3 regions of the Streptococcus uberis genome follow, and region 2 is predicted to be linked to each of the others. Evidence: predicted binding sites of a transcription regulator. Region 2 holds the regulator's gene; each other region holds the start of a gene.

Region 1 (10,315 bases), 500 kb from region 2:
GCCATAAGTAATATCTTCTGTTGCGACATGGCCAACGACAGCTTTATGGTGCTCTGCATTAATCATTTCTGCCATATTCGCTGGAGTTGCTTTGAAGTCTTCAGAAGCCACATAGTCCCCATTTAATGCAGACATGAAACCTTCATAAATAAAGACAAGTCCTTGACCACCTGAATCGACAACGCCTACTTCTTTTAACACAGGAAGTAATTCTGGTGTTTTTGCAAGAGCTTTTTTCGCTCCTTTAAGAGCTGAAGCCATGACTTCAACAGCATCATTTGTAGAATCAGACTTTTTCAAAGCTGCACTAGCAGCGCCACGAGCAACCGTTAAAATAGTTCCTTCAACAGGTTTCATGACAGCTTTGTAAGCAACTTCAACACCTGATTGAAGAGCCAGTGCTAAATCTTTACCGTCTAATTCAGTTTTTCCTTTGATACTTTGCCCAAATCCACGGAAAATTTGAGATGTGATAACACCTGAGTTCCCACGTGCACCCATCAAAAGACCTTTGGATAAGATTTGTCCAACTTCCCCAACAGTATCAGCTGGCTTATCAGCAACCTCTTTGGCACCATTATCCATAGTCATCCCCATATTGGTACCAGTATCACCGTCTGGTACTGGGAAGACATTAAGTGAATTTACATATTCTGCTTGTTTTCCTAAACGAGTTGCGGCTGCTTGAACCATCTCTTGTAACAAGCTTGCTGTAATTTTTGACACTAGTTTTCTCCTACAACTTTAATATTTTGCACATAGACATTGACCATATCTGCAGTTAAGCCAAGTTGGCTTTCTAAATTAAATTTAACACGTTCTTGGATATTTTTAGAGACTTCACTTATCTTAACACCGTAACTCATTACAGTATAAACATCAACAGAAATACCCATATCTGTTGCTTTCACAACCACACCTTTAGCATAGTTTTCTTTGCGAAGTAGTGATTGGAAATTGTCTTTTAATGCACTTTTACTAGCCATACCGACAACGCCGAAAATTTCCGTTGCAGAACCACCGACAACAGTTGCAATAACGTCATCAGAAAGTTCGATAAGACCATCTTTTGTATTAATTTTTACAGTCATTTTTACTACCTCAAAAAGTTTTTATCAGTTTATTTTACCATATCTTGAGCCTAATGTAAAAACATATCAGTCTGAGAGGTGTGAAAGCCAAAAAATGCAAAAGAAAGAAAAGAAAAAAAGCCCGAAGGCTCATTTCAATTATACGCGTTCAACTTTACCAGATTTAAGCGCACGAGCTGAAGCCCAAACTTTTTTTGGTTTTCCATCAACAAGGATAGTCACTTTTTGAAGATTTGGTTTAACTGTACGTTTTGTTTGGTTCATAGCGTGTGAACGGTTGTTACCAGATACTGTTTTACGACCTGTAAAATAACATACTTTAGCCATTTTATCGATTTCCTCCTAGGTAGAATATGTTTACGGATGTGCTAGCACCACATACCAAACTATTCTATCATAAGCCAAGTCGTTTGACAAGGATTTTTTATAACAAGTTTTCTATCTACTTTTTTTCTTATATTCTCAAATTAAAGGTCAGCTAGCCTTGCTTGATTTTCCAAAAGAAAAACCCACTTTTTCAAGTGAGTTTTCTTTATATTTGGCTTTATGATTAAGCTTTGTTAGCAGAACCGAAAACGTCGATACGTTCTTCAACGGCACCTTGAACAGCTTTCATACCTGGAGCCAAGAATTTACGTGGGTCAAATAATTTTTTACCAGTGTATTCAGCTTCGTTTGCTTCGAAGTTGCGTGCAAATTCACGAGTTGCATCAGAGAATGCGATTTGGCTTTCAGTATTTACGTTAACTTTTGCTACACCAAGTTTGATAGCTGCTTTGATTTGATCATCAGGGATACCAGATCCACCGTGTAATACGATTGGGAATCCTGGTACAGCTGCTGCTAATTTTTCTAAGTGGTCAAGAGCAAGACCTTCCCAGTTTTCTGGGTATGGACCGTGGATGTTACCAATACCAGCGGCAAGGAAATCAATTCCAGTTTCAACCATTGCTTTAGCATCTTCGATTGGAGCAAGTTCACCTTTACCGATGATTCCGTCTTCTTCACCACCGATAGTTCCAACTTCAGCTTCTACAGAAACACCTTTAGCATGTGCTAAAGCTACAACTTCTTTAGTTTTAGCAAGGTTTTCTTCAACTGGAAGGTGTGAACCGTCAAACATGATTGATGTGTAACCAACTTCGATACATTCTAAAGCATCTTCATAATGACCATGGTCAAGGTGAATAGCTACAGGAACTGTAATCCCCATTGATTCTACAAGGTTAGAAATAAGTGATTGACATACTTTGTAACCACCCATGTATTTAGCAGCACCCATTGAAGTTTGGATAAGAACTGGAGCTTTTTTAGCTTCTGCTGCACGCAAGATAGCTTGAGTCCATTCAAGGTTGTTAGTGTTAAATCCACCAACAGCATATCCGTTGTCACGAGCTGCTTGTACAAATTTTTCTGCTGAAACGATTGCCATTTGTTAGGCCTCCTCTAATTTTTCGGGTTATACCCGTTTACTTGTTCATTTTAGCACAATAGCCAAAAAAATTCTAGTCTTTGATGACGGTAAAGCGTTTTCCAAAGTCGGAAAATGAGTTTGTCGCGATTTTTAATCACTAAAAGCAAAAAAAGATGGGAAATCCCATCTTTAACTATGCGGAGAGAGGGACTTGAACCCTCACGACCTAAAGCGGTCACAGGATCCTTAGTCCTGCGCGTCTGCCAATTCCGCCATCCCCGCTTCTCATCAGCAACATCATATATTATAGCAACTATGAGATTTGATGTCAATAGAATCTATTGATATTTTTTCAAAAAATCTTTGATTTTTTCTTGATATTCCTTCATATTCACTTTATAGGCTTCTGCATGTTTAGCCCCTTTAATGATCAGGAGTTCTTTTGGCCCTCTAGTCGCTTTATAGTTGTCATAAACCATTTGAGTAGGCACAAAATCATCCTTATCACCATGAATAAAAAGAACAGGGAGCTTATTTTTCTGTAACTGCTTGACAGAACTTGCTTCTTTGTAGGTAAAACCAGCCCTTAATTTCGATATCGCTGAAACTTCATATAGTATTGGAAAAGCGGGGAGATTGTACATGGCCTTAGCTTGGTATTTCAGTTCATCCCAAACACTTGAATAGCCACAATCTTCAATGATGTTGACAACTTGTTTTGGAAGCTTTTCACCACTTGCCATCATAACGGTTGCTGCACCCATTGACAGTCCAAAATAGCTAATACGACTAGCCTCATCCTCGCGGATCAATTCTTTTGTCCAGGCAATCACATTTTCACGATCACTCCAACCATAACCTATGATTTGGCCCTGACTCTGTCCATGAGCTTCATTGTCAGGAATTAACACATTATATCCTAAGTCATGAAATAACATGGCATAAGGCTTCATCCCAGCCTTACTATTTAAAAAACCGTGAACAACGACTGCTGTTTTATGACTTTTCTGAGCTGCCGGGAGATACCAAGCTACTTGACGTTTTCCTCTATTATACATAACCCTTTCTTCTACTTTTAAGGCGTCAAAAGCTTTTTCTTTATCATATAAGGGATCCTCTTTGCCCCTTTTTTTAGTGTTTATGAAGGATTTTTCCTCCCTGATTTGAGCCACATGGAAGAAGTAAAAACTAGCACCTACACTAATTACTGAAAGAACTAAAAATAACAGCATTAAATACTTTGACAATCGAACTATTTTCATACTATTAGTTTACCTTAATGATAGCAAAAAAGAAAGAGGCAAATTCTTTCTTTTTTTAAACTATTAAAGAAGGAGGTTACTAAAGATAGGAACAACTACTGTGACAATGACTCCCACTATGACTAAGGCTATTGACCCCATGGATTCTTCCACCTGTCCAAAATCTTTGGCTGCTTTTTCTGCAGATTCCGAAGTGAGACCCTGTCTGAAATAGGGTAAGGTCGTGTTTGCTAGTTCTAAGACATCATAGGTTTGGATGGCTTTCATACTTTCTTCCTGACTCAAAGTTCCTAAAATGATAGAAAGAAAGATGCCAGTTCCTAGTGCATTAACGAAGACCATGGGGAAGGCGATGGTTTGAATCAATGCTACCGCTTGTGCCTTGTCCGGCGATAAGAAATAGATACAAAGCATCTGGAAGACTTCCATTAATGCCCCACATAAGCTTCCTTGCCAGATTTTTGGATAGGTCTTTTTGCGCAAGCTGATTTGCCCAACAAATCCTGATAAGGTTCCAATGACTAAGGAAGAGATGAAATAGGTGTAGGGAGCATTGCCACCTTGTAGCCAGCGAACACTTCCTGAGATGAGTCCGACAAAAAATCCGACAAAGGGTCCTCCGATGAGACCTGACATCCCAATGGTTAAGGTTCGGGTATTGGCTATGGAAGTATGAGACAAAAGGCTTACGAGGCCACCGTTTCCAATATCAAATGGAGCGTTCACTAGCACTCCTGTAAAATTACTAATGATGGCAAACAAACTAAAGGTGACTATTAGTAGCCAACGCAGGCGCAAGGTATCTCGATGATACATCATCCGCTTATAAAAAGGGCTAATCATAAGAAGATTAGCCAAGAGGATAATGAGTCCTACCCTTTCGAGTAGGGGTAATAATAGTGTAATCATGTGATAACCTCTTTGGGTTATTATAGCACCTTTAAATGGCGTCTTTCAAGTAAACCTTTAGTTTTGGTTAGCAATTGCTGCGCTGATAAAGGCTGTGTACAATTCTTCAGCATGATTAGGACGACTATGTAGTTCTGGGTGGTATTGAGCTGCGACAAAGAATTTTTTCTCTGGGAGTTCGACAATTTCCATTAGACGATTGTCTGGTGAAACTCCTGAGAAAACAAAGCCAGCTTGTTCAAACTCTTGACGGAATTTTGTATTGAACTCATAACGATGACGGTGTCTTCTTTGAACAACCTCTTGATTGTCATAAGCTGCGGCCGCTTTTGAGCCTGCTTTTAATTTACATGGGTATAGACCTAAACGGAGGGTCCCACCCATATCTTCAATATCAATTTGATCTCTCATTAAATCGATAATAGGATATTGTGTTGTTGGGTCAAGCTCGGATGAATTAGCTCCTTCTAGATTTAGGACATGGCGAGCAAATTCGATACAGGTTAACTGCATACCTAAACAGATACCAAGCATCGGCACATCTTGCTCACGCGCATAACGGATGGCTTGTATTTTACCTTCTGTTCCACGTTGTCCAAAACCACCTGGGACAATAATGCCATCAGCATCGCCAAGTAGGGAAGCAACAGTCTCTTCAGTCACATCATTAGCATTAACCCAATTTAAATCAATGGCAGCATCATTTTCATAGCCTGAGTGTTTTAAGGCTTCAACGACTGAAAGATAAGCATCTGGTAATTCTACATATTTTCCAACTAAGGCAATTTTGGTTGTTTTCTTTAGGTTCATCACCTTATCTACCATTGTTGTCCATTCCGTCATATCTGCCTGAGGCACATCTAATTTAAGATGATCACATACAATTTGATCCATGCCTTGGGCTTGTAAATTCAAAGGAATTTGATATAAATGTTCAACATCACGAGATTCAATAACGGCTTCTGGTTCAACATCACAAAATTGTGCTAATTTATTTTTGATACCTTGTTCAACAGCTTCTTCCGTCCGAATGACAAGCATGTTTGGTTGAATTCCTAACCCACGCAACTCTTTTACGGAGTGTTGGGTTGGTTTTGTTTTCATTTCACCCGCTGCTTTTAAATATGGAAGCAAGGTCGTATGGATGTACATGACATTATCAGAACCAACATCTGCTTTCATTTGACGAAGCGCTTCTAAGAAAGGAAGACTTTCAATATCTCCTACAGTCCCACCTACTTCCGTGATAATGACATCCGAATCCGTTGTTGTTGCTGCACGTTTGATTTTTTCTTTTAAGGCATCTGTAATATGAGGGATAACCTGCACAGTCGCTCCCAAATATTCACCTTTACGTTCTTTACGAAGAACTTCGCTATAAATTTTACCAGTTGTGACGTTAGAGTATTTATTGAGGTTAATATCGATAAAACGCTCATAATGACCTAAGTCTAAATCGGTTTCTGCACCATCATCTGTTACATAGACTTCACCATGTTGATAAGGACTCATTGTACCTGGATCAATATTAATATAAGGGTCAAACTTTTGAATCGTTACTTTCAATCCACGATTTTTCAGTAATCTACCTAAACTTGCTGCTACGATACCTTTACCAATGGAAGAAACAACGCCACCAGTTACGAAAATGTACTTTGTCATTTAAACTCCTTTTTTAAAAACGTTACCTTTCACAAATCGGTAACCACTGTCACATCTCTATATTTGGGGAAATCTCACCTAAGTGGCAAAACAGTTGCCAAATCCATAAGATTATGCCTGAAAAAACAAAAATAGCTCCCTATTACTAGGGAGCCTAATTCGACCTCTTAAAGAGGTGCCCGAATAATAATATAAACTATATCTAACTGTTTGTCAAATACAAGAAATATCTTTTTTTACATTATCACATGCTAAGGAAAAACAACTAATTATTCTTCTTCCTCATCATCTTCGTCGTCTTCTTCGTTGATTTCCACTTCTTCAATGTCATCTTCAGGAATGATTTCATTTAATTCAGAATCATAAGATTCCACTTCAGATTTTTCATCATCTGGATCTTCTTCGTCATATTCGACATCAGAAGTTTCTTCCGTAAAATCTTCATCTTCTGGATCATCATCGCTGTAATCAATTGCGTCTTCATCACCATCCATAAAGGCATTGACACGCTTTTTCTTGCGTTTTGGAGCGCCGTCTTCTTCATCTTCTAATGTAATGATTTCTTCATCAATTTCATCAATGGCATACCAAGAACGAAGTCCCCATTTGTTATCACCTAATGGAATAAAAGAACCATCGGTATTTAAATCGGTATAGAAAAATGGCAAGGCTTGACGGATATCCGCATCAGATTTTCCTAAAAAAGTTTGGATATCATTCACTAAATCGCTAAAATAAACTTCGTTATCGCGTCCACGTTCTTCTAAAATAGCGCGTGCTACTTCAATCATTGATAGCTCGCTTTTTTCTTGTCCCGCAAATATGTCTAATTTCAAGGCAGTTCTCCTTATTTTATCATTCCTTACTATTTTACGCTAAAATGCCTCATTCGTCAAAGTTTTTCTCAGTAAAAATCTTTTCTTCCTGGACTATTTTCATTATTTTTTCAGAGATAGCTTGCATATTAGGCAAAATAATATTTGCTTGGCTCTGATCGACTAGCATTCTTTTTTCCTCATAAGCAATAACAGGAATACCAGCCGACTTCGCAGCAGCAATTCCAGATGGAGAATCTTCAATGACAATTGCCTCAGAAGCATGAATATCTAATTGTCGTAAAACAAACTGATAAATCGCAGGATTTGGTTTGCTTTCCTTAAAATCTTCACCCGAAACTATGAGGTTAAAGGCATCGTCAATCCGACAGGTTTTTAATACCTTGAGAATATGTTGTTTAGAACTCGAAGAAGCAATAGCTAAAGCAATGCCATGTTTTTTCGCAAACTCAATAATCTTAACAATATCCTTTCGGAAATGAGTTTTGATCATTTCTTGGCTATACTTTTGGTCATTGATAGCATCAAACCCCTTATAGATTTCTGCAAAACTGATGTCTGATTGACATAAACTTTGGATTCTTTCCAGTAAATCTCGACCTGAACGTCCAACCAGTTGCGAAAAATCATGATGAGTCAATTGTTCTGGATGTTTGGCAATGGATTTAATAAAGTCACTTTGTAATTGAAAATCAATGTATTCAGTATCGACAATAACACCATCCATATCAAAAATGACAGCCTTTAACATTATTTCCCTCCAATAGCGAAAAAAAGAAATTGAAATCAATGACTTCAATCTCTCTTTTCAACAGTTATTTTGCTTATTTTACTTTTGCTGTTTCTGTAATCACTTCAACTGCTTTTTTCATTGCAATATCATGTTTTAACATTTCAGCTGAAAGTAGCGTACGAACTTGTTCCACTGGCATATTGTATTCAGTTGCTAAGTCGTTGATTTCTTTTTCAATTTCTTCATCAGTTGCTTCAAAGCCTTCTGCTTTAGCAATAGCTTCGATAACAAGGTTAGTTTTCACACGTTTGTCAGCTTCTGATTCATATTGTTTGTGAAGGTCTTCTTGAGTTGTACCTGTTAATTGGAAGTACATTTCAGGTGAAATACCTTGACGTTGCATGTTACCCATAAATTCATTCATAGCACGATGTACTTCGTCATGAACCATTTCTTCAGGTAATTCAACGATTTCAGCATTTGCAACGGCTAATTCAATAGCTGCCCCTTCAACGGCATCATCAAAAGCAATTTCTTTAGCAGCTTCAAGCTCCTTACGATATTTTGCTTTTAATTCATCAAGCGTTTCAACTTCTTCATCAATATCTTTTGCCAATTCATCGTCAAGAGCAGGAACTTCTTTAGATTTTACTTCGTGGACAGTTGTCACGAATGTTGCTGCTTTACCAGCTAAATCTTCAGCTTGATAATCTTCTGGGAAAGTAACTTCAACATTTTTTGTTTCGCCAGCTTTTGTACCTACTAATTGGTCTTCAAAACCTGGGATAAATTGACCTGAACCAAGTTCAAGTGAGAAGTTTTCACCTTTACCACCGTCAAATTCTACACCATCAACAGAACCAACGAAGTCGATAACAACTGTATCACCTTCAACTGCTGCATCTTCTTTAACAACAAGTTCAGCAAGATTTTGGCGTTCGCGTTCAATTTTTGCGTCTACTTCTTCATCAGTAACTTCTTTAGATGCTTCCACTTCAACGGCTAAGTCTTTGTATTCACCTAATTTTACTTCAGGTTTTGTAACAACTTCAGCTGAAATTTCCCAATCTTTACCTTTTTCCATTGAAACCACATCAATTTTTGGTTGAGCAACAACAGCCAAATCAAGTTCTGCTACTGCTGCTTCGTAAGCTGCTGGTAATACAATATTTAAAGCATCTTCATAAAGAACTTCTTCACCAAATTTTTGGTTGAAAATTGGACGTGGAAGATGACCTTTACGGAAACCTGGAACGTTTAAATCTTTTTTAATTTTGTTAAATGCTTGATCAAGAGCTGGTTTGATTTTATCTTGACTAATTGTAAATGTAATGACGCCACGGTTTGTAGCTTTGTTTTCAAATGATGTAGACATTAAGTCATTTCTCCTTAAAATAATTTAGATACAGTTCATTCTATCATATTTTAGCGCTATTTTAAAGTCTTTTATCGCAAAAGCCAAGACTTCTGAAAAGCAGTTTGAATAGTTTCCTCTTTTGTGATTTTTTAAAGAGTTTCCCCCTTTTCCAACTGAAATGCTTTTAAATCACGGATACTTGCGTAATTGAAAGATATTTCTATCCAGAAAGTTTTCATTTTGACATTTTTTTGTTAGACTATCTTAGATAGAAAGGATTCACCATGACATTTATTATGAATTATCTTGAGCATCTGCAGCTTGAGGAAATACTAGTAACACTGTTTTCAAAAGTTATTTCGCTTATACTATTGTTCCTTTTTTTTTGCTATTTTAAAGCAACTCACTAATCGTTTCTTTGAAAAAGCTATTCTAAAATCCTTCTCATTTTCAAGACAGAGTCAAGCTCGCAAAAATACACTTACCAAATTAATCCATAATCTTTTAAATTATTTCTTATACTTTTTACTGATTTACTGGGTCCTTTCACTTCTGAATGTTCCTGTTTCAAGTTTACTGGCTGGAGCTGGAATTGCTGGGGTAGCTATTGGTCTTGGGGCACAAGGATTTTTATCCGATGTCGTTAATGGCTTCTTTATTCTTTTTGAAAATCAATTTGAAGTTGGCGACAATGTCTCTATTGCATCAATCGATGGAACCATTTCAAGTGTTGGAATTCGGACGACACAAGTGAGAGGATATGATGGTACCCTTCATTTTATTCCCAACCGAAGTATAACCGTTGTTAGTAATAAATCACGTGGAAACATGCGAGCATTAATTGAAATCCCCTTGTATTCCACAACAAATTTAGAAAAAGTTTCAGATATTATCGAAAGTGTCAATAAGAGAGAAGTCAGCCACTTCCCTGAAATTATTGACAAACCAAATGTTTTAGGACCTCAAATAGCAACAAATGGTCAGTTTTCATTCCGAATTGCTATCTTCACAGAGAATGGTCAACAATATCATATCTACCATACCTTTTATA
Region 2 (10,315 bases):
TTTTTATAGGTAGTGTCAGACGTTCCATTGCAGAACCAAGGGAAATCTTACATTTCGCCTGCCGCAATATGGCAACTAGTTTGATTGTTGTTCATAATCATCCGTCAGGTTTGACCATTCCCAGCGAAAATGATGTTGCATTTACTAAAAAAATAAAACGATCATGTGATCACTTGGGCATAAACTGCCTAGATCACATCATCGTTGGAAAAAAACAATATTATAGTTTTCGAGAAAAATCTGACATTTTTTAAGAGGTAAACTCATTAATAAAATAATCAAATAATCTTAAATCTTCTTGACGAGCAGCTTGTAATAATTCAGGATGCCACTGAACCCCAATAAATGGGATTTTAGGATTGGTGCTGACTACGGCTTCAATTGTTTCATCACGAGGATCAAAAGCAATGACTTTCAAATCTTTTGCCAATACTTTGATACTTTGGTGGTGAAAGGAGTTGATAAATGGTTTATCACCGTAGATAGCTTGTAAAAATGATTCAGCTTCAATTGTGATGCTATGGTTCAAAGAATCTGATGGAGCATGTTGCCAATGGTTAGCAATGTTTTGATGTAAAGAACCACCCAAATAAACATTCATTAGCTGCATGCCACGACAAATCCCTAGAACCGGTTTGTTTTGTTTCATGGCTTCCTCAATGATTGCCATTTCAAACAAATCGCGTTCTAACAAAAAATCATCATCATATGCAGCTTTTTCTTCATTATAAAATTGGGGATCAACATTTTGGCCACCTATTATAATGATTTTATCAACTAAAGATACATAGGTTTTCGCAGCCTCTTCATCACCAATTGGAAGCAAAAGTGGTGTGGCTCCAGATTTGATGACTGCCTCTGAAAAGCCTGCAGGTGCGTAAGTCCAAGGAAGATCATCAAGCGCTATGTTCAGTCTTTGATTTGCTGTAATACCAATAATTGGCTTTTTCATATTCGTGTTCAAACTCTTTAATCCTGTGATTGATTCATAAAATAGAGTAGTGTTTGCAATTCACTTGTCAAATCAACGTATTGCACAATAATACCTTTTGGTACTTGGAGATGCACCGGAGAAAAACTAAGAATCCCTCGAATACCAGCTTCAATTAATTGATCAGCTACCTCTTGTGCATGTGTACTTGGTACAGTTAAAATGGCTGTCTCAATATCTGCTTTTTTGACATGGTCATTGATGGTTGAGATTCCGTAAATGGGAATACCATCAGCTGTTTTAGTACCAACCATTGGATGATCATCAACATCAAATCCCATTGAGATTTGCATTTTATTACGGTCATGGAAACGGTAGTGCAAGAGTGCTCGACCAATATTACCACATCCAACTAATAAAACGTTAGTCGTAGAGTGATCATTTAACAAATCTGCAAAAAAGTTCATCAATTTGGTGACGTCATACCCAAAGCCGCGTCGTCCAAGTTCACCAAAATAGGAAAAATCACGACGAACTGTTGCAGAATCAATCCCCATTGCATCTGCGATTTGTTTGGAACTAGCTTTTTCCACTTGATCAGCGTAAAAGCGTTTAAAAATTCGATAGTATAAGGACAGGCGTTTTGCTGTCGCTTTTGGAATAGATTTATCAATAGCCACTTTTTTGCTCCTTTAGGAAATTCCTATTATTATCATGTTACTATTGTAACAAATACTTTGTGAATAATGCAATGATTTGCGTAAAGATATTCATAAATAAGACAAAAATTACAAATTTTAATGAGAAAAGAACCATTTTCACATAAATGGTTCCTATCTGATATTAAAAAAAGGTGTGCTTTTCCTTTAATAAGAAAAAGTATAAATCGCCATAATTTCCTTGATAATCGATTTTTTGACCATTAATGGTTAAGGAAACAATTTTTAGATAATCTGGTGTTGAAATATCGCAAGAATGCTGAGCTCTCTCTAATTCTGAAAAATCAGGAAAGGTGAGCAATTTTTCTTGTTTGCTTTCGTTCAGATAGATAATTTCAATCATAGAAATCCTTCATTTTTCTTTTTTGTAAACTAACTAACAGTATTCTTTATAAAGATATCACGTTCCACAAGACTATCCATTAAGAAATAAAACTTATCTTGCAAAATTTTATGTTCTTCTGATTTAAAAATATTTACCATTCTTAAACCAGATTGATCAGTAATAGCTAACTTAAAGGAAGTTAAGTCCTTGTTGATGGTAATTTTCAATGGAAAGCCTTCGCCTGAATTTGGCACTTTTTCTAAAAGTCTTGTTAACTCATAGTGGCCAATTTTTGTTTCCGAAAAAGTTGTATCTCGTAAAGTATATTTTTTAATCTTTGGGCTGATAGTATAGGAATACTTACAATCGGTTAAATGAATTGTTGTTTCAAATGCCATTTTTATCCTCCGATAATTTTCTTAATGCTATCTGTCACTTGGATGACTTCTTCAGAGCTATTCTGATCAGACAGAGAAATTCTTACAGATTCGTCTAATTGAGTGGCTCCTTGACCGTAGAAAGCCTCTAAAACGTGACTAGGTTCAACGGTCCCTGCAGTACATGCCGAACCAGTGGAAATAGCAATATTGTCAATGTCTAATCTGGTTAAAAGGATGCCGTTTTGATGGTTTGGAAAACCAATATTTAGCACATGTGGTAAGGATGGTTGATTTTTATTAAGATAAAATGGAATACCCTCTAACTGACTCAGTAGTTGACGAGATAACTCCTCAATCTTGTTCCAGTTATTATCCATTTCAGCATATGCATCTTTTAAGGCTCTGACCATTCCAATAATACCAATTAAGTTTTCTGTGCTAGCGCGTCTTTTTTCTTCTTGGTCTCCGCCATGAAGCAGAGCATCAAAGTGATTTGAATGAGAGAAAAGGAAACCTATCCCTTTTGGACCGTGGAATTTATGAGCTGAAGCTGATAAAAAATCAATTCCTAACTCCAATGGATAGATTGGTCTTTTCCCCATCAATTGAACCGCGTCAACATGAAAAGCAGCTGGATGATCCCTTAACAATTCTCCGATTTCAGCAATCGGTAGTAAGTCACCTGTTTCGTTGTTTGCAGCCATAATGCTAACTAGTATGGTATCCTCACGTAATGCTTCCTTTACTTGCTCTGCACTGATATGTCCATTTTTAGGTGTCAAATAAGTGACTTCGAAATGAAAGGTTTTTTCAAGATAAGCCATAGTATGAAGGACAGAATGGTGTTCAATAGCCGTAGTGATAAGGTGTTTTCCCTTGTTTTGATTTGCTAAAGCATAGCCTTTTATAGCGGTGTTATTACTTTCAGTACCACCTGAGGTAAATATAATATCTCTAGCAGGTACTTTCAATAATTGAGCAATATCTTGACGACTTTCCCTCAAAAGTTTGTTGGATTCCCGACCGAAAGCATGAATGCTAGAGGGATTTCCAAAAGTGTCTTTCATAACTGTTGTCATCGCTTCAATAACAGAATCCGTTAGAGGCGTAGTAGCAGCATTATCAAAGTAAATAGAAGCTTTATTTTTCATCTGCATGGAATTCAAATAATGGACTTAATGGTTTTCTCTCATGAATGCGGATAATAGCATCCGCGATTAATTGACTTGCTGAGAGATAATGTAGATTTTGTGGTTTTTTGTTTTCCGTTAGGACAGAGTCTGTAATAATAATTTCTTTGATAGGAGCTGTATCTAAAATATCTGCAGCACCACCTGCAAAGAGTCCGTGACTAGCAACTGCATAAATATCTGTTGCACCGCTTCTGTCCAAAATTTTAGCGGCTTCAGCAAAAGTAATACCAGTGTTCAAGATATCATCTATGATAATCGCTTTTTTACCTTCAACCTCACCAATGATATAACCTTCTTCACGACCGGCTTCATCTTCAGCGTAATCAATAATGGCAATTGGCGAATTTAAAAGTTCAGCAAGAGCTCTAGCACGTTTGATTCCTGAGTTTTTGGGGCTAACAATGACCACATCTTCACCATATAAGCCTTTTTGATGATAGTGAGTAGCAAAAAGTGGAACAGTGAAAAGGTTGTCTACTGGAATATCAAAGAAACCTTGAACTTGAACAGCATGTAGATCAAGCGTAAGAACACGATCAATACCGGCTTTTGTTAACATATTTGCAACTAACTTAGCAGTGATTGGTTCGCGGGATTTTGACACACGATCTTGACGAGAATAACCAAAGTAAGGAAGGACAACGTTTACAGAATTTGCACTCGCACGTTTACATGCATCAATCATGATAAGAAGTTCCCAAAGGTTATCATTCACTGGGAAACTTGTTGATTGGACAATATAGATATCATCACCACGAACAGTTTCTTCAATGTTAATCATTATCTCACCATCTGAAAATTGACGAGAAGTGATTTTTCCTAGTGGAATCCCTGATGCCTCAGAAATTTTTTCCGCGATAGGGAGATTTGAAGTAAGAGAAAACAGTTTGATTTGCTTGTCAGCATATCGTTCAGTCATGATTATTTTTGCTCCTTGCTTAAATGATAGAGTAGAAATTTTGTTGTTTCTACTCATAGGTTATAATAAACACTATTATTTTAACAAAAAAACAGAAAAATTGCATTTTTCTGTCATATTATTTTTGATGAGAAAGTGTTTGGCTAAAGCGAGCCACTTTGCTTTTGGCATATTTAAAAGTAATCTTATTTTTTTCCAAAAAATCATAAAATGCTTTTTCTCCGCTTTCAGCATCCTCAACTTCAAGCTCGAGTTCATAATCTACAATAGTTGCATATTGGTTTAAGTCCAATGCCATTTTACCAATAGCAGTTGTTTCTTCTCTACGAAGTGTAGTGAGTTGTCCAAAATTAATTAAATCATCTGAGTTTATGCCTGTATTTTGAATCACATCAAGGATATCGGACTGAGGAAGTTGGCACGTCTTTAAAATCTCTTTAGCTTCTTCATGGCTTAAAGATAAATTATATTCACGATTTCCAACTTTTTCAGGAACCTTTAAGGTTAGCTCTGCTTGGTGTGGAAGCGTACGAATTCTGAGAGACATTCGATTAGCTTTCAAATCAAACTGTGGTGTGTCAATATAATAATTGGTTTGATTAATGGGATTAACATGGGTCATTTGTCGTAATAATCGTTGATATTCATCTTTCGTTAATAGTGTCTTATATTCAATTTCTAGGTTAGACATGTCACGTTCCTTTTAGATTATTTTATGCTATAATTAGTTGTTATTTCAATTTTATATTAAAGTTCTATGATTGACAAGAAAGGTGTGATAACGTGGCTTTAGATTGGGAAGAATTTTTAGACCCATACATTCAAACCGTTGGTGAATTAAAGATTAAACTCAGAGGCATTCGGAAGCAATTTCGAAAGCAAAATCGTTACTCACCCATTGAATTCGTAACAGGTCGAGTTAAATCTGTTGATAGTATTAAGCAAAAAATGCAGCTTCGCGGTGTCTTAGAGGAAAATATCGCACGCGATATTCAGGACATTGCAGGTCTCCGTATTATGGTTCAGTTTGTCGATGATATTGAAGAAGTTCTAAACCTCTTACGACAACGACAAGATATGACGATTGTTTATGAACGTGATTATATTAGAAATATGAAAGCCAGTGGCTATCGTTCCTATCATGTGATTGTTGAATATCCGGTCGATACCATTGATGGACAAAAACGTGTTTTAGCAGAAATTCAAATTAGGACCTTAGCCATGAATTTTTGGGCAACCATAGAACATTCGCTTAATTATAAATATAAAGGGGAATTTCCGGAAGAAATTAAAAAAAGACTATCTAGAACAGCAAAAATAGCTTTAGAATTGGATGAAGAAATGCGAAAAATTCGTGATGATATTCGTGAAGCTCAGCTCTTATTTGATCCAGGTAGTCGTAGTTATAGTGATGGTTTAGGAAATAGTGATGACACAGATGAATTATACAGATAAGGTAACACGAGTAGCAATTATCGCAAATGGCAACTATCATAGTAAACGTGTTGCTTCCAAATTGTTTGCCATTTTTAAAGACGATCCTGATTTTTATCTTTCCAAAAAGAATCCTGATATTGTTATTACAATAGGTGGAGATGGGATGTTGTTATCAGCATTTCACATGTACGAAGATCAACTGGATACAGTTAAATTTGTAGGGATTCATACAGGGCATTTAGGATTTTATACGGATTATCGTGACTTCGAAATCGATGAATTAGTTGAAAATCTCCGCAATAATAAGGGGGAAAAAGTATCCTACCCTATTTTAAAAGTGGTCATTACGCTAGACAGTGGTCGAGTCATAACTGCGCGTGCCTTAAACGAAGCAACAATTAAACGGATTGAAAAAACAATGGTTGCAGATGTTTATATCAACAAGGTTAAATTTGAGAGTTTCCGAGGGGATGGTATGTCTGTTTCAACCCCTACAGGAAGTACAGCATACAACAAATCACTTGGTGGTGCTATTTTGCATCCGACAATAGAAGCCTTACAATTGACTGAAATTTCAAGTCTGAATAATCTCGTCTTTCGAACAATTGGTTCCTCACTTATTATCCCTAAAAAAGATACCATTGAAATTGTACCGCAACGAACAGGTATTTATACAATATCAGTTGATAATAAAACCTATAACGTCAAGAATGTGGTCAAAGCAGAATACTTTTTAGATTCTAAAAAAATCAATTTTGTATCAACACCTAGTCACACTAGTTTCTGGGAAAGGGTAAAAGATGCTTTTATTGGTGAGATTGAATCATGAGGTTTGATTTTATTGCGGATAAAAGGTCCAAAGTGAAAACGCTTCTAAAAAGTCATGATGTTTCTAAAGGCTTATTAGCAAAAGTTAAATATAAGGGTGGCAATATTCTGGTTAATGGACAAGAACAAAATGCCATTTATTTAGTTGATGTTGGTGATGTTGTAACCATACACATACCTGATGAACTTCCTTTTGAAAAATTAGAAGCAGTACCCCATCCTTTGGATATTGTTTATGAAGATGATCATTTTTTAGTATTGAATAAACCAGTTGGCTATGCCAGTATTCCAAGCGCTATCCATTCAAACACGATTGCTAATTTTATAAAAGCTTACTATTTTGAGCAAAATTATCCCAACAAACAAGTGCATATCGTTACACGATTGGACAGGGACACGAGCGGTTTAATGCTATTTGCTAAGCATGGTTATGCCCATGCAAGATTAGATAAACAGCTTCAAAAAAGGTCCATAGAAAAACGGTATTTTGCTTTGGTTTCAGGAAATGGACAATTGCCTGATTTTGGGGAAATTGTAGAGCCGATTGGCCGTTCTAAGGATAGTATCATCACTCGCACAGTTGATCCAATGGGAAAATATGCTAAAACGACATATGAAGTTGTTGCACGTTTTGCTGAAAATGTTCATTTGGTAGATATCAAATTACATACCGGAAGAACACACCAAATTAGAGTTCATTTTTCACATATTGGTTTTCCACTTTTGGGAGATGACCTTTATGGTGGTAGAATGGATTTAGGAATTGAACGTCAAGCCTTGCATTGCCATTTTTTGAGTTTCTATAATCCGTTTACAGAAAATGAAAGTATTCATACAATAAATTTGACAGAAGACTTTGAGAACGTTATCATAGATTTACAGAAAAAATAAATTGAGGGGTTAAATAATGAGTATTAGAAGTTTATTTGGTAGTTTGAAAGAAAAAGTTGTCGGTAAAAATGTTAAAATCGTTTTTCCTGAAGGCAATGATGAACGTGTTGTTCGAGCTGCTGCACGTTTAAAATTTGAAGGCTTAGTTGAGCCTATCATTTTAGGAAAAGCAGAGGACATTCGAGCTTTATTGACTAAATTAGGCTTTGCTGATCAAGATTACCAAATTATTAATCCAGAAGATTATGCTGATTTTGAAAAAATGAAAGCAGAATTTGTTGAGATTCGTAAAGGAAAAGCAACGATTGAAGATGCTGATAAACTCTTAAGAGATGTCAACTATTTTGGTGTAATGCTTGTTAAAATGGGCTTGGCTGATGGTATGGTTTCAGGTGCCATTCATTCAACAGCTGATACAGTTCGTCCAGCTCTACAAATTATTAAAACAAAACCAGGTATTTCTCGCACATCAGGCGTATTCTTGATGAACCGCGAAAACACAAATGAACGTTATATTTTTGCAGACTGTGCCATTAATATTGATCCAAATGCACAAGAATTAGCTGAAATTGCTGTCAATACAGCTGAAACAGCTGCAATTTTTGATATTGATCCAAAAATTGCAATGTTAAGTTTCTCTACAAAAGGATCAGGAAAAGCTCCACAAGTTGATAAGGTTGCAGAGGCAACACAAATCGCTAAGAGTTTAAATCCTCAAATAGCTTTGGATGGTGAATTACAATTTGATGCTGCATTTGTTCCAGAAACAGCAGCAATCAAAGCACCAGATTCAGACGTTGCAGGTAAAGCTAATACCTTTATTTTCCCTGATTTACAATCTGGAAATATTGGTTATAAAATTGCTCAACGTTTAGGGATGTTTGATGCTATTGGTCCAATTCTTCAAGGCTTAAACAAACCTGTTAATGACCTATCACGTGGATCAAGTGCAGAAGATATTTATAAATTAGGTATTATTACAGCTGCTCAAGCTATCGAAGCTAAATAGACTTTAGAAAGAGTGAAATCTTGTTTTGAAACAAGGTTTTACTCTTTCTTTTTAGAAGGAGTAGGAAGATGAAGAAAATTGCTTTAGTGACAGGAGCTTCTGCTGGATTTGGTTTATCCATTGTTACGGAATTGGTTAAGGAAGGGTATCGTGTTATCGGTGCAGCTCGTCGTATGTCAATTTTGAAATCATTGGAAGAACAATTTGGTAGTTCACATTTTTTCCCATTAGAGATGGACGTGTCTAAGACTAATAGTATCGATGAAGCATTGGCTAAACTTCCAAAAGAATGGCAGGAAATTGACGTTCTGATTAACAATGCAGGCTTAGCCCTAGGTTTGGACAAAGCCTTTGAGGCTGATTTTTCCAATTGGATGACGATGATTAACACTAATATTGTTGGTTTAACCTATCTTACTCAAAAAATCCTTCCTCAAATGGTTGAACGAAATTCTGGGACGATTATTAATTTAGGGTCAACTGCGGGAACCATTCCTTATCCTGGTGGGAATATTTACGGAGCAACAAAAGCTTTTGTTAAACAATTCTCTTTAAATCTTAGAGCTGATTTAGCTGGAAGCAAAATTAGAGTTTCTAACATTGAACCTGGTCTCTGTGAAGGGACTGAATTCTCATCAGTTCGATTTAATGGGGATGAAGAAAGAGTAAAGAACCTTTATGAAGGTGCTCATGCTATTCAGCCAATTGATATTGCTAAAACGGTATCTTGGATTCTGAGTCAACCAGAACATGTCAATATTAATCGTATTGAAATCATGCCAGTATCACAAAGTTATGGGCCACAACCTGTTTTTCGAGATTAATAAAAGAAGTAGGATTATCTCCTACTTCTTTTATTAATCATTTGAAATGGATGGACCTGAAGTGACGTCTGACCAACCGACAATGGCTTGTGCTGTCTCTTCTAAATATTGAGCAAGAATTGGCTTCAAATCTTGAACCATGTCAAAACTACCTAAGTATTGTCCTTCTTGATTTCTGAGTGCAAAATAGGACTGAAAATAAATATGGTCTAAAGATGCAGATGGTAGCAAGAAATGTTTTTCAGATAAATTCTTTTGATTTTGAAATTGGCTTAATATCCAAGCTTCCAAAGTGCTTTCTTGATCTGGAAAAAAGCTTCCGTTAAATTGTTGATTATGCCAAATAAAATCCCCATTTTGATGGGCAAGTCGCATTTGGTAGGGAAACTGATTTAAAAGAGCATCGTTTAATTGCTGAAAAAATTGAATCAAGTGTCTACTTAAATCTAAGCTGCTCTGCCCATTTTCAAAAGTACTTGGACTAATATAAAATGACAGGTCATCACCTGTCTCCTGTTCTGAAAAAAGCAAGAGTGGACAGCTGACTTCTAGTGATGAAAAAGAGAAGACACCAGAATAATTGTTGATATCATAACTTTCCTTCTGGTCAATAATATCCATTAAGAAAAGATCATGGAAAGTTTCTTTAAGCTTTTCAAAAGCGAATTTTTGAAAGAGATGGTCAGCATCAAAAAGTGCTAAAATAGGAAATCTTTTTATCATAAGATAATGATAACGATTTTGAGGGAAAATAGCAATTAATGGAACTAAGGTCATAGGAAAGTATCAGTAAATCACAACAAAAGCCTAGAAAAGCTAGTTTAAAGAATTATATAATAAAACTATCAATAATATGAGG
Region 3 (10,315 bases), 810 kb from region 2:
TGTTGATGCTGATGGTTTAGATGCTGTTATTAATGATGGTCAATTACCACAAGGGACAGACCTTTTACGAATCTCTCAAAATCGCATCACTGAAAAAGACTTTCTTGCCAACAAAGCAGGTGTCAAAGTAGCGCCTTATAAAGTGATTAAATCTGCAGCTGACTTGGATGCCATTGACTTAACTAAAAACCATGTCCTTAAAACAGCAACTGGTGGCTATGATGGTCACGGCCAAATCGTGATTAAGTCTGAAGCTGATCTTCCTAAGGCTAGAAAATTAGCTGACGCTGCTGACTGTGTCTTGGAAGAATTCGTTCATTTCGATCTTGAAGTGTCTGTTATCGTCTCAGGTAACCAGAAAGAATTTACGGTCTTCCCAGTCCAAGAAAACATTCACAGAAATAATATTTTGTCTAAGACCATTGTGCCAGCTCGTATTTCAGAAGCTTTAGCCGAAAAAGCTAAAGATATGGCATTAGCAATAGCTAAACAGTTAAATCTGGCTGGAACGCTCTGCGTAGAGATGTTTGCTTCAAAAGACGATATTATGGTTAATGAAATTGCCCCTCGTCCACACAATTCTGGACACTATTCCATCGAAGCTTGTGATTTCTCTCAGTTCGACACGCACATTCTGGGAGTGCTTGGTTTGCCGCTGCCAGCCATTACCTTGCATGCTCCAGCTGTTATGCTCAATGTCTTGGGTCAACATATGGACAAAGCGCAAGCCTATGTCCAAGAAAACCCTAGCGCCCACCTTCATCTTTATGGTAAACTAGAAGCGAAACATAACCGCAAAATGGGACATGTGACGCTGTTTAGTGATGTGCCTGATGAGGTTGAGGAGTTTTAGGAGACTATTTTTATTTTGATTCGTCCTTGTCTCGTCTTGTTGTACGCAAGTACTGTCTGTGATTTCGACCCCTCGACTGGGACAGAAGATTTTTTATAAAAAAGAAAGAAGGGCATCGTATTCACTAAATCGAATACGGGCTACGGACTTCCATTCAAAAATTAAGATAAAGAAAGGAAAGAGGGTTTTACCGAGTATTTGAACTCGGGCTAAAAGCTTCGGAAAAAAGATAAACTGCCTTGTGTGCAAGCACACTGCGTTAGTTTCCTATTTTTCTTTTGCTTTTGAACGCCCTCTGTATCATAAATTATGTTAGAACGTTATTCACGCCCTGAGATGGCGAACATTTGGAGTGAAGAGAATAAATACCGTGCTTGGTTAGAGGTGGAAATCTTGGCTGATGAAGCTTGGGCTGAGCTTGGTGAGATTCCTAAGGAAGATGTGGCTAAGATTCGTGCTAATGCGGATTTTAATGTAGATCGTATTCTTGAGATTGAAAAAGAGACTCGCCATGATGTGGTGGCTTTCACCCGTGCGGTTTCTGAGACCCTTGGTGAAGAGCGCAAATGGGTTCATTATGGGTTGACTTCGACTGACGTTGTTGACACAGCCTATGGCTACCTTTACAAACAAGCTAATGACATTATCCGTCGTGACCTTGAAAACTTTACGCAAATTGTGGCTGAAAAGGCACGCGAACATAAAATGACGATTATGATGGGTCGTACGCACGGTGTGCATGCGGAGCCTACAACATTTGGTCTTAAATTAGCCACTTGGTACAGCGAAATGAAACGTAACCAAGAGCGTTTTGAGCATGCTGCAGCTGGTGTTGAGGCAGGGAAAATTTCTGGCGCGGTAGGCAATTTTGCTAACATTCCGCCATTTGTGGAAGAATATGTTTGCGATAAACTTGGCATCCGCCCCCAAGAGATTTCAACACAGGTATTGCCGCGTGACCTTCATGCAGAATATTTTGCGGTTCTAGCGAGCATCGCAACGTCTATTGAACGTATGGCAACTGAAATTCGAGGTTTGCAAAAATCTGAACAACGCGAAGTGGAAGAGTTCTTTGCTAAAGGGCAAAAAGGGAGCTCAGCAATGCCACACAAACGCAATCCAATTGGTTCTGAAAACATGACTGGCTTGGCGCGTGTTATTCGTGGTCATATGCTCACAGCTTATGAAAATGTTCCTTTATGGCATGAACGTGATATTTCGCATTCTTCTGCCGAACGGATTATTACTCCTGACACAACCATTTTAATCAATTACATGCTTAACCGCTTTGGCAATATCGTTAAAAACTTAACAGTATTTCCTGAAAATATGATCCGCAACATGGGTTCCACCTTTGGTCTTATCTTTAGTCAGCGCGTTATGCTTAAGTTAATTGAAAAAGGAATGACTCGGGAAGAAGCCTATGACTTGGTGCAACCAAAAACAGCTTATTCATGGGATAATCAAGTAGATTTTAAACCTCTTCTGGAAGCGGATGAAGCCGTAACATCACGTTTGACGCAAGAAGAAATTGATGAACTCTTTAACCCTGTTTACTACACCAAACGTGTGGATGACATTTTTAAACGATTAGGTTTATAGAAATAAGGCGAAGGCCTTATTTTTTTATTGTTTAATCATTAACAAAAAATAATAAAAATGTTATAATTAATAAAAATGTGAGATTGGGGTGTGAATCATGCAAGGCTTAGGTCTTAAAATGAAAGAATTGAGAAAGAAAAAACAGATGACACGAGAGGCTCTTTGTGGTGATGAGTCGGAATTATCAGTTCGTCAACTAGCAAGAATTGAATCTGGACAATCTAATCCTTCTCTAGCCAAAGCTCTTTTTATTGCAAAAAAATTAGGAGTCCCTTTGTCTGATTTCGTCAATCCTAAAGAACTTGACCTGCCAAAACGCTATCAAGAATTGAAGTATTTGATTTTAAGACATCCGACTTATATGAATACAGACTCTATAGAAGAAAGAGAATCCCAGTTTGATATCATTTTTGAAGATTATTATGCGGATTTGCCTGAAGAAGAACAGGTACTCATTGATCGCTTACAGTCTAGATTTGAAGTTTATCAAAGTGGGAATAGCGTTTATGGTCAAGATCTTTTGCTTGAATATATTGATCAAATAAAAAAGAAAAAAACCTATGATCTGAATGATATCTTTTTTATAGATTTATATTTAACCTGTGGTTATGTCTCTTCATTTAAAGAAACACTTTTTGATAAAGGAATCTTTGAATGCTTTACCAGTAAGTTGATCCTCTTAGAAGAAAAGTTAGATTTCAAAGATTTATTTTTACTCAACAATGTTTTGATGACTGCTATTGCAGTTGGATTAACCATTGAAGAATATGTAAAAATACGGACACTATTAAATGTCTGTCGTCGTATTATGACAATTACGCAAGATTTTCAAAGAATGCCTATTTATTATATGTATGAGTGGCGTTATACCCTATTTCATGAAAAAGATTTCCGAAAAGCTCCCTATTACTATCAACAGTCCTTGCTATTTGCCCGGACACATGGGGATGAGTATTTAAAAACTATGATAGTAAATGCTTGGCAAGAGGATCAAGATAAGGTAAAGACATTGGAAAGTCAGAAGGAAATTTAAAAGGAAGTTGAGAACTATTTTTTTAACATGACATTTATGTCATGTTGTTTTTTTATTCTTTTCGTTACAATAGATAAAAAATAAAAGGAGAAACATTTATGTTTAAAAAAATTCATTTTTATGTAACTACTTTTTCTTTTCTAGCTGTTGCACTGATTACTTTTCTATCTGAAAAAGATTGGTGGCATATCGGATGATACCCAATATTCTTTATGATATAATGATGTCATGACTAGAATATTAGATAACGATTTAATGGGTGATGAAGAGTTAATTGAACGGACGCTTCGCCCTCAATACCTGAAAGAATACATTGGACAAGATAAAGTTAAAAATCAACTGTCTATCTTTATTGAAGCAGCGAAATTAAGAGATGAATCACTTGATCATGTCTTACTCTTTGGGCCTCCGGGCCTAGGTAAGACAACCATGGCATTCGTTATTGCTAATGAGCTTGGTGTTAATTTAAAACAAACTTCCGGTCCAGCTATTGAAAAGGCAGGAGACCTTGTTGCTATTTTAAATGATTTAGAACCCGGAGATGTTTTATTTATTGATGAGATTCATCGTATGCCAATGGCTGTTGAAGAAGTACTATATAGCGCCATGGAAGATTTTTACATTGATATTATGATTGGAGCAGGAGACACAAGTAGGAGTGTTCATCTAGAACTTCCTCCTTTTACATTAATTGGAGCAACGACTCGTGCGGGGATGTTATCAAATCCTCTAAGAGCTCGCTTTGGAATCACTGGGCATATGGAATATTATCAGGTTGATGATCTGACGGAAATTGTGGAACGTACCTCTGATATCTTCGAAATGGCTATTGTCCATGAAGCTGCTTTGGAATTAGCAAAACGTAGTCGAGGAACCCCCCGAATTGCTAACCGCTTATTAAAAAGAGTTCGAGATTATGCTCAGATTATGGGTGATGGGGTAATCACGAAAGAAATGACCGACAAGGCTTTAGAAATGCTTGATGTTGATCATGAAGGTTTAGATTATGTCGATCAGAAAATTCTCAGAACCATGATTGAAATGTATAACGGTGGTCCAGTGGGATTAGGAACCTTATCTGTCAATATTGCTGAAGAAAGAGATACTGTTGAAGATATGTATGAGCCTTATCTTATTCAGAAAGGGTTTATTATGAGAACCAGAACGGGCCGAGTAGCAACAGAAAAAGCCTACCGTCACCTGAAGTACCCATTAGATACAAAAACGGAATAGGCAAATATTTTATAAATTGAATAAACAAAAGACCTCCAACAGGATATGTTGGAGGTCTTTTGTGAGATTTATGAAAAAAGTTATTTTTAGGATGATTCTATCATAGCCTTAAAAACTTAAAAATAGCTTAAAATGAAAGAAAATAAAGATAAGGCGTGATATAATATATTTTCGAGGTAAACTAAAAATAAAGGTTGGATTTTTCAGTTAAAAATAGATAATTTGTTATAATATGGAAGAGGTGTTCATGATGAAAAAAATTTGTTTTGTCTGTTTGGGTAATATCTGTCGTAGCACAATGGCAGAATTTGTAATGAAGTCTCTAGATGATGATAACAGTTTACACATTGAAAGTAGGGGCACTTCAAATTGGGAGCACGGGAACCCTATCCATCTTGGCACTCAAAAAATATTAAAGAAGTATGACATTCCTTTTGATTCTTCTAAAACCTCAATGCAAATTTTAGAAAAAGATTTACAAGATTTTGACCTTATTCTTGGCATGGATGAGAAAAACGTTTTAGATTTGTTAACACTATCGAAGGGGAGATGGGATGAAAAGATACATCTATTCCTTGACAAGGGTGTTCCTGATCCATGGTATACAGGTGATTTTGAAGAAACCTATGATTTGGTTAGTAAAGGGTGTCGTCGATGGTTGACAACATTAGGGAAATAACAGTATGAGAGAGCAATTGCAAACATTAAAAACATTTTTCAAAAATAGCAATATCACAAGGAGTAAGGTGGAAGTTATTTCGGCTATTTTCTTAGTGATTTGTGGTCTGACAGTATTGACCGCTGAGAGAAAGTCAAAACAAGTCTTGACTTATAATCATGGACAAATCAAATATTCAGGATATGTTGTTAATAACAGGATGAATGGTGAAGGACAATTGACTTTTGAGAATGGAGACAGCTATCAAGGCCATTTTACAAATGGTCAATTTGATGGTAAAGGTACATTTAAAGCCAGTAATGGTTGGTCTTATCGCGGCGACTTTAAAAAGGGTCAGGCTGATGGTAAAGGTGTCTTAAAAGCAAAAAACAATAAGGTTTATAAAGGAACCTTTAAGCAGGGGATTTTTCAAAAATGAGAATAAAATGGTTTTCCTTAATTAGGGTTACGGGACTTTTTTTGGTTCTGATTTACCACTTTTTTAAAAATAGTTTTTCGGGTGGTTTTATCGGTGTTGATATTTTCTTCACCTTTTCAGGGTATTTAATCACGGCCTTACTAATTGATGAATATTCAAAAAATCAAAAGATTGATATTATTGGTTTTTACAGGAGACGCTTTTATCGAATAGTTCCTCCTCTTGTTTTAATGATTTTGCTAGTCATGCCTTTTACTTTTTTGGTAAAAAGTGATTTTGTGGCTAGCATTGGTCGACAAATTGCTGCTACCATTGGCTTTACAACCAATATTTATGAGATACTTACTGGTAGTAGTTATGAGAGTCAATTTATCCCTCATCTCTTTGTACACACTTGGAGTTTAGCCATTGAAGTTCATTTTTATTTATTATGGGGCTTAGGCGTATGGTATTTAGCCAAGAAAAATTATGATGATAAGCAGTTTAGAAGCCTTCTTTTCATGATTTCAGGTCTTATTTTTATCATGAGCTTCTTATATATGTTTATTAGAGCTTTCTTTGTTTCGAATTTTTCATTGATTTATTTTTCAAGTCTTGCGCACATTTTCCCTTTCTTCTTAGGGGCTATGTTTGCAACGATCTCTGGTATAAAGGATACCACTGTCCGATTCCAAAAAAATGTAAAATTATGGCCTAAAAAATATGTTATAGGGGTTATTTTTGGAGCTTTTGCGCTCTTGTTTTTATTGACTTTATCTCTAGATTTTAATCATTTATTTACTTATCTATTTGGTTTTGTTTTAGCAAGTCTATTTGCCGCTGTGATGATTTATGCAGCGCGTGTTTTAAATGATCAAACACCTGAGGTGGAGGAACCTTATCTTTTAACCTATATTGCTGAGGTCAGTTATGGCGTCTATCTTTTCCATTGGCCATTTTACATTATTTTTTCACAACTCATGGGAAATGGATTGGCCGTTTTTCTAACGCTCTTCTTCTCTTTCCTTTTTGCATCGGTTTCTTATTATATTTTAGAGCCATTTATTTCAGGCAAAAAACCAAGATTATTTGGATATGAATTGGATTTAATGCCATATGTCAAATGGGGTGCGATTTTTGGTTCGTTTTTGATTTTATTAACAGTTGGGCGAGTATTAACAGCACCTAAAATAGGGAATTTTGAAAAGCAATTATTGGTTGGTGCATTGCAACAGAATCAAAGTAACATCAATCAAACACATACTATTGCAGCTGGGGATGCAAATGCACTGAGTGATATTACCATTATTGGTGATTCAGTTGCTTTGAGATCTCAAAATGCATTTGCAAAAATAATGCCTGGCGCTCAATTAGATGCAGCGGTAAGCCGGAATTTTAGTTTAGCTTATGAGATTTTTGATAACCGAGTTGAAAGTAAAACCTTATCAAAAACAACGGTATTAGCTGTTGGTGTGAACTCACTCGATAGTTATCAAGAGGATTTGCAAAAATTTATTAAAGATTTGCCCAAGGGGCATCGACTTGTTTTGGTATCCCCTTATAATGCCAAAAACTTGTCACAAGTAGCAGAGGCCAGAGAATATGAAAATCAACTGGCCAAAAAATATTCCTATGTAACCATTGCAGACTGGTATAAAGTTGCAACTGAAAACCCAGATATTTGGGAAGGAACTGATGGTGTTCATTATAGTGATGCTGACACAAAAGGGGCAGAATTGTATGTAACTACTATAAAGACAGCTGTTGAAAGAGCAGCCAAGCAAGAAGCAAAATAAGACTTTAAAGGTCTTATTTTTTTGTCAAAAAAAGTTTGAAAAAAAGTTCACAAATTTATTGTGAAACTATTTACAAACTTTTATTTTGTGTTATAATATTTTTGTAAACGAAATTGTGAAACTTTTAACAAGTTGAAATAAGGAGATTATAATGGTCAAAGAAAAATTAACTGCAGAACAAAAATTAGCAGCTGCACAAGAACACGTTGATGAACTTGTTCAAAAAGGGTTAGTAGCTTTAGACGAGTTTCGTAAATTAAATCAAGAACAAGTTGATTATATTGTTGCGAAAGCTTCAGTAGCGGCGCTTGATGCTCATGGTATTTTAGCAATGCATGCTTATGAAGAAACTGGCCGTGGTGTTTTTGAAGATAAAGCGACTAAAAATTTATTTGCTTGTGAACACGTTGTGAATAATATGCGTGGTGTTAAAACAGTTGGTGTTATTGAAGATGATCCTATTACTGGTTTGACAAAAATCGCTGAGCCTGTTGGTGTTATCTGTGGTGTGACTCCAACAACAAACCCAACGTCAACAGCTATTTTCAAATCATTAATCGCATTGAAAACACGTAACCCAATCGTCTTTGGCTTCCATCCATCAGCACAAGAATCTTCTGCTCATGCAGCTCAAATTGTTCGTGATGCTGCAGTTGCTGCAGGTGCTCCTGAAAACTGTATTCAATGGATTTCAAAACCTTCTATGGAAGCAACTGGTGCTTTGATGAACCATGATGGTATTGCAACCATTTTAGCTACTGGTGGTAATGCAATGGTACGCGCAGCTTACTCTTGTGGTAAACCTGCTCTTGGGGTGGGTGCTGGTAACGTTCCTGCCTATATTGAAAAATCTGCAGATATTCGTCAGGCAGCTCACGATATCGTTATGTCAAAATCATTTGATAATGGTATGGTTTGTGCTTCTGAACAAGCTGTGATTATCGATAAAGATATTTACAAAGAATTTGTTGAAGAATTTAAATCTTACAAAACTTATTTCGTTAATAAAAAAGAAAAAGCCCTTCTTGAAGAATTCTGTTTTGGTGTAAAAGCTAACAGCAAAGATTGCTCTGGTGCCAAACTAAATGCTGATATCGTTGGTAAACCAGCAACGTGGATTGCTGAGCAAGCAGGATTTACAGTTCCTGAAGGAACGAACATTTTAGCAGCAGAATGTGCTGAAGTTGGTGAAAAAGAACCATTGACACGTGAAAAATTGTCACCAGTTATAGCTGTTCTAAAAGCGGATTCTACGGATGATGGTCTTAAAAAAGCTCGTCAAATGGTTGAATTCAATGGTTTAGGTCACTCAGCTGCGATTCATACGAAAGATGAAGAACTTGCAAAACGTTTCGGTACAGAAATGAAAGCAATGCGCATTATTTGGAACTCTCCATCTACATTTGGTGGTATCGGTGATGTTTACAATGCCTTTATTCCATCATTAACTCTAGGTTGTGGTTCATACGGACGTAACTCAGTCGGAGATAACGTAAGTGCTATTAACCTTCTTAACATTAAGAAAGTAGGGAAACGTAGAAATAATATGCAATGGTTTAAAGTTCCTTCAAAAATTTACTTCGAACGTAATTCAATTCAATACCTTCAAACTTGCGAAGACATTGAACGTGTCATGATTGTCACAGATAAATCAATTGAAAAATTAGGTTTTGTTCAACGTGTTATTGATCAATTAAATCTTCGTCGTAACAAAGTAACAATTCAAGTATTTTCTGATGTTGAGCCTGATCCAGATATCACAACAGTTCACCGTGGTACTGAGGCTATGCGAGCATTTGAACCTGATACCATCATTGCATTAGGTGGTGGTTCACCAATGGACGCTGCTAAAGGTATGTGGATGTTCTATGAACAACCAGAAGTTGATTTTGGCGATCTTGTTCAAAAATTCATGGATATCCGTAAGAGAGCCTTTAAATTCCCAAGCTTAGGTAAAAAAGCAAAATACATCGGTATTCCTACAACTTCTGGTACAGGTTCTGAAGTTACACCGTTCGCAGTTGTTTCTGACAAAGCTAATAACCGTAAATATCCATTGGCTGACTATGCCTTGACACCAACAATTGCTATTGTTGACCCAGCGTTAGTTGAATCAGTTCCGGCATTTATTGCTGCTGATACTGGTATGGATGTTTTAACCCATGCGACTGAAGCCTATACATCAAACTTCGCAAATGACTATACAGATGGTCTTGCACTTCAAGCCATTAAATTAGTCTTCCAATACCTTAAAAAATCAGTTAATGAAAATGATATTGAAGCTCGTGAAAAAATGCATAACGCTTCAACGATGGCTGGTATGGCTTTTGCCAATGCCTTCCTTGGAATGAGCCACTCTATGGCGCATAAAATTGGTGGTGTTCACCATACAGTTCATGGACGCACAAATGCTATCTTGTTACCTTATGTCATCCGTTATAATGGAACTCGTCCATCAAAAACAACAACTTGGCCAAAATATAACTACTGGAAAGCAGATGAAAAATTCCAAGATATTGCTCGTATGTTGGGCTTACCAGCATCTACTCCAGAAGAAGCTGTGGCATCATATGCTCAAGCAGTCTATGATTTAGGTGTTGCTGTAGGCATTAAAATGAACTTTAAAGATCAAGGAATTGATGAAAAAGTTTGGATGGATAGTTTGCATGAAATTGCTCTTCTTGCCTATGAAGATCAATGTTCTCCAGCAAATCCTCGTCTT

Evidence for each region. The regulator Rex, encoded in region 2, represses fermentation and respiration genes when NADH is low (regulators of the CRP and FNR family bind a similar motif). The targets are predictions, from matches to a motif close to TTGTGAANTANTTCACAA.
Region 1: DQM95_RS02175 (class II fructose-bisphosphate aldolase) is a predicted target of Rex. The motif match lies at 2,565-2,582, and genes of this name have one in related genera.
Region 3: adhE (bifunctional acetaldehyde-CoA/alcohol dehydrogenase) is a predicted target of Rex. The motif match lies at 7,707-7,724, and genes of this name have one in related genera.

What each region holds. Positions count from the first base shown of each region.
Region 1 covers NZ_LS483397.1:370,957-381,271, reverse strand. Annotated here, with positions in the region: gene DQM95_RS02190 (DAK2 domain-containing protein) at 1-726, opposite strand, end outside; gene DQM95_RS02185 (Asp23/Gls24 family envelope stress response protein) at 726-1,091, opposite strand; gene rpmB (50S ribosomal protein L28) at 1,230-1,418, opposite strand; gene DQM95_RS02175 (class II fructose-bisphosphate aldolase) at 1,642-2,523, opposite strand; tRNA gene DQM95_RS02170 (tRNA-Leu) at 2,702-2,787, opposite strand; gene DQM95_RS02165 (alpha/beta hydrolase) at 2,844-3,767, opposite strand; partial or broken gene DQM95_RS02160 (LytS/YhcK type 5TM receptor domain-containing protein) at 3,936-4,676, opposite strand; gene DQM95_RS02155 (CTP synthase) at 4,734-6,338, opposite strand; gene rpoE (DNA-directed RNA polymerase subunit delta) at 6,608-7,174, opposite strand; gene DQM95_RS02145 (HAD family hydrolase) at 7,224-7,925, opposite strand; gene tig (trigger factor) at 7,999-9,282, opposite strand; partial or broken gene DQM95_RS02135 (mechanosensitive ion channel family protein) at 9,549-10,315, shown strand, end outside.
Region 2 covers NZ_LS483397.1:868,098-878,412, forward strand. Annotated here, with positions in the region: gene radC (RadC family protein) at 1-254, shown strand, start outside; gene DQM95_RS04655 (gamma-glutamyl-gamma-aminobutyrate hydrolase family protein) at 251-952, opposite strand; gene DQM95_RS04660 (redox-sensing transcriptional repressor Rex) at 970-1,611, opposite strand; gene DQM95_RS04665 (DUF4649 family protein) at 1,775-1,993, opposite strand; gene DQM95_RS04670 (DUF1831 domain-containing protein) at 2,023-2,373, opposite strand; gene DQM95_RS04675 (cysteine desulfurase family protein) at 2,376-3,506, opposite strand; gene DQM95_RS04680 (ribose-phosphate diphosphokinase) at 3,496-4,467, opposite strand; gene DQM95_RS04685 (CYTH domain-containing protein) at 4,586-5,158, opposite strand; gene DQM95_RS04690 (GTP pyrophosphokinase) at 5,251-5,922, shown strand; gene DQM95_RS04695 (NAD kinase) at 5,897-6,733, shown strand; gene DQM95_RS04700 (RluA family pseudouridine synthase) at 6,730-7,623, shown strand; gene pta (phosphate acetyltransferase) at 7,640-8,632, shown strand; gene DQM95_RS04710 (SDR family NAD(P)-dependent oxidoreductase) at 8,701-9,456, shown strand; gene DQM95_RS04715 (hypothetical protein) at 9,490-10,233, opposite strand.
Region 3 covers NZ_LS483397.1:60,386-70,700, forward strand. Annotated here, with positions in the region: gene purK (5-(carboxyamino)imidazole ribonucleotide synthase) at 1-853, shown strand, start outside; gene purB (adenylosuccinate lyase) at 1,163-2,455, shown strand; gene DQM95_RS00395 (helix-turn-helix domain-containing protein) at 2,574-3,488, shown strand; gene DQM95_RS10095 (quorum-sensing system DWW-type pheromone) at 3,587-3,685, shown strand; gene ruvB (Holliday junction branch migration DNA helicase RuvB) at 3,717-4,721, shown strand; gene DQM95_RS00405 (low molecular weight protein-tyrosine-phosphatase) at 4,972-5,400, shown strand; gene DQM95_RS00410 (MORN repeat-containing protein) at 5,405-5,818, shown strand; gene DQM95_RS00415 (acyltransferase family protein) at 5,815-7,593, shown strand; gene adhE (bifunctional acetaldehyde-CoA/alcohol dehydrogenase) at 7,745-10,315, shown strand, end outside.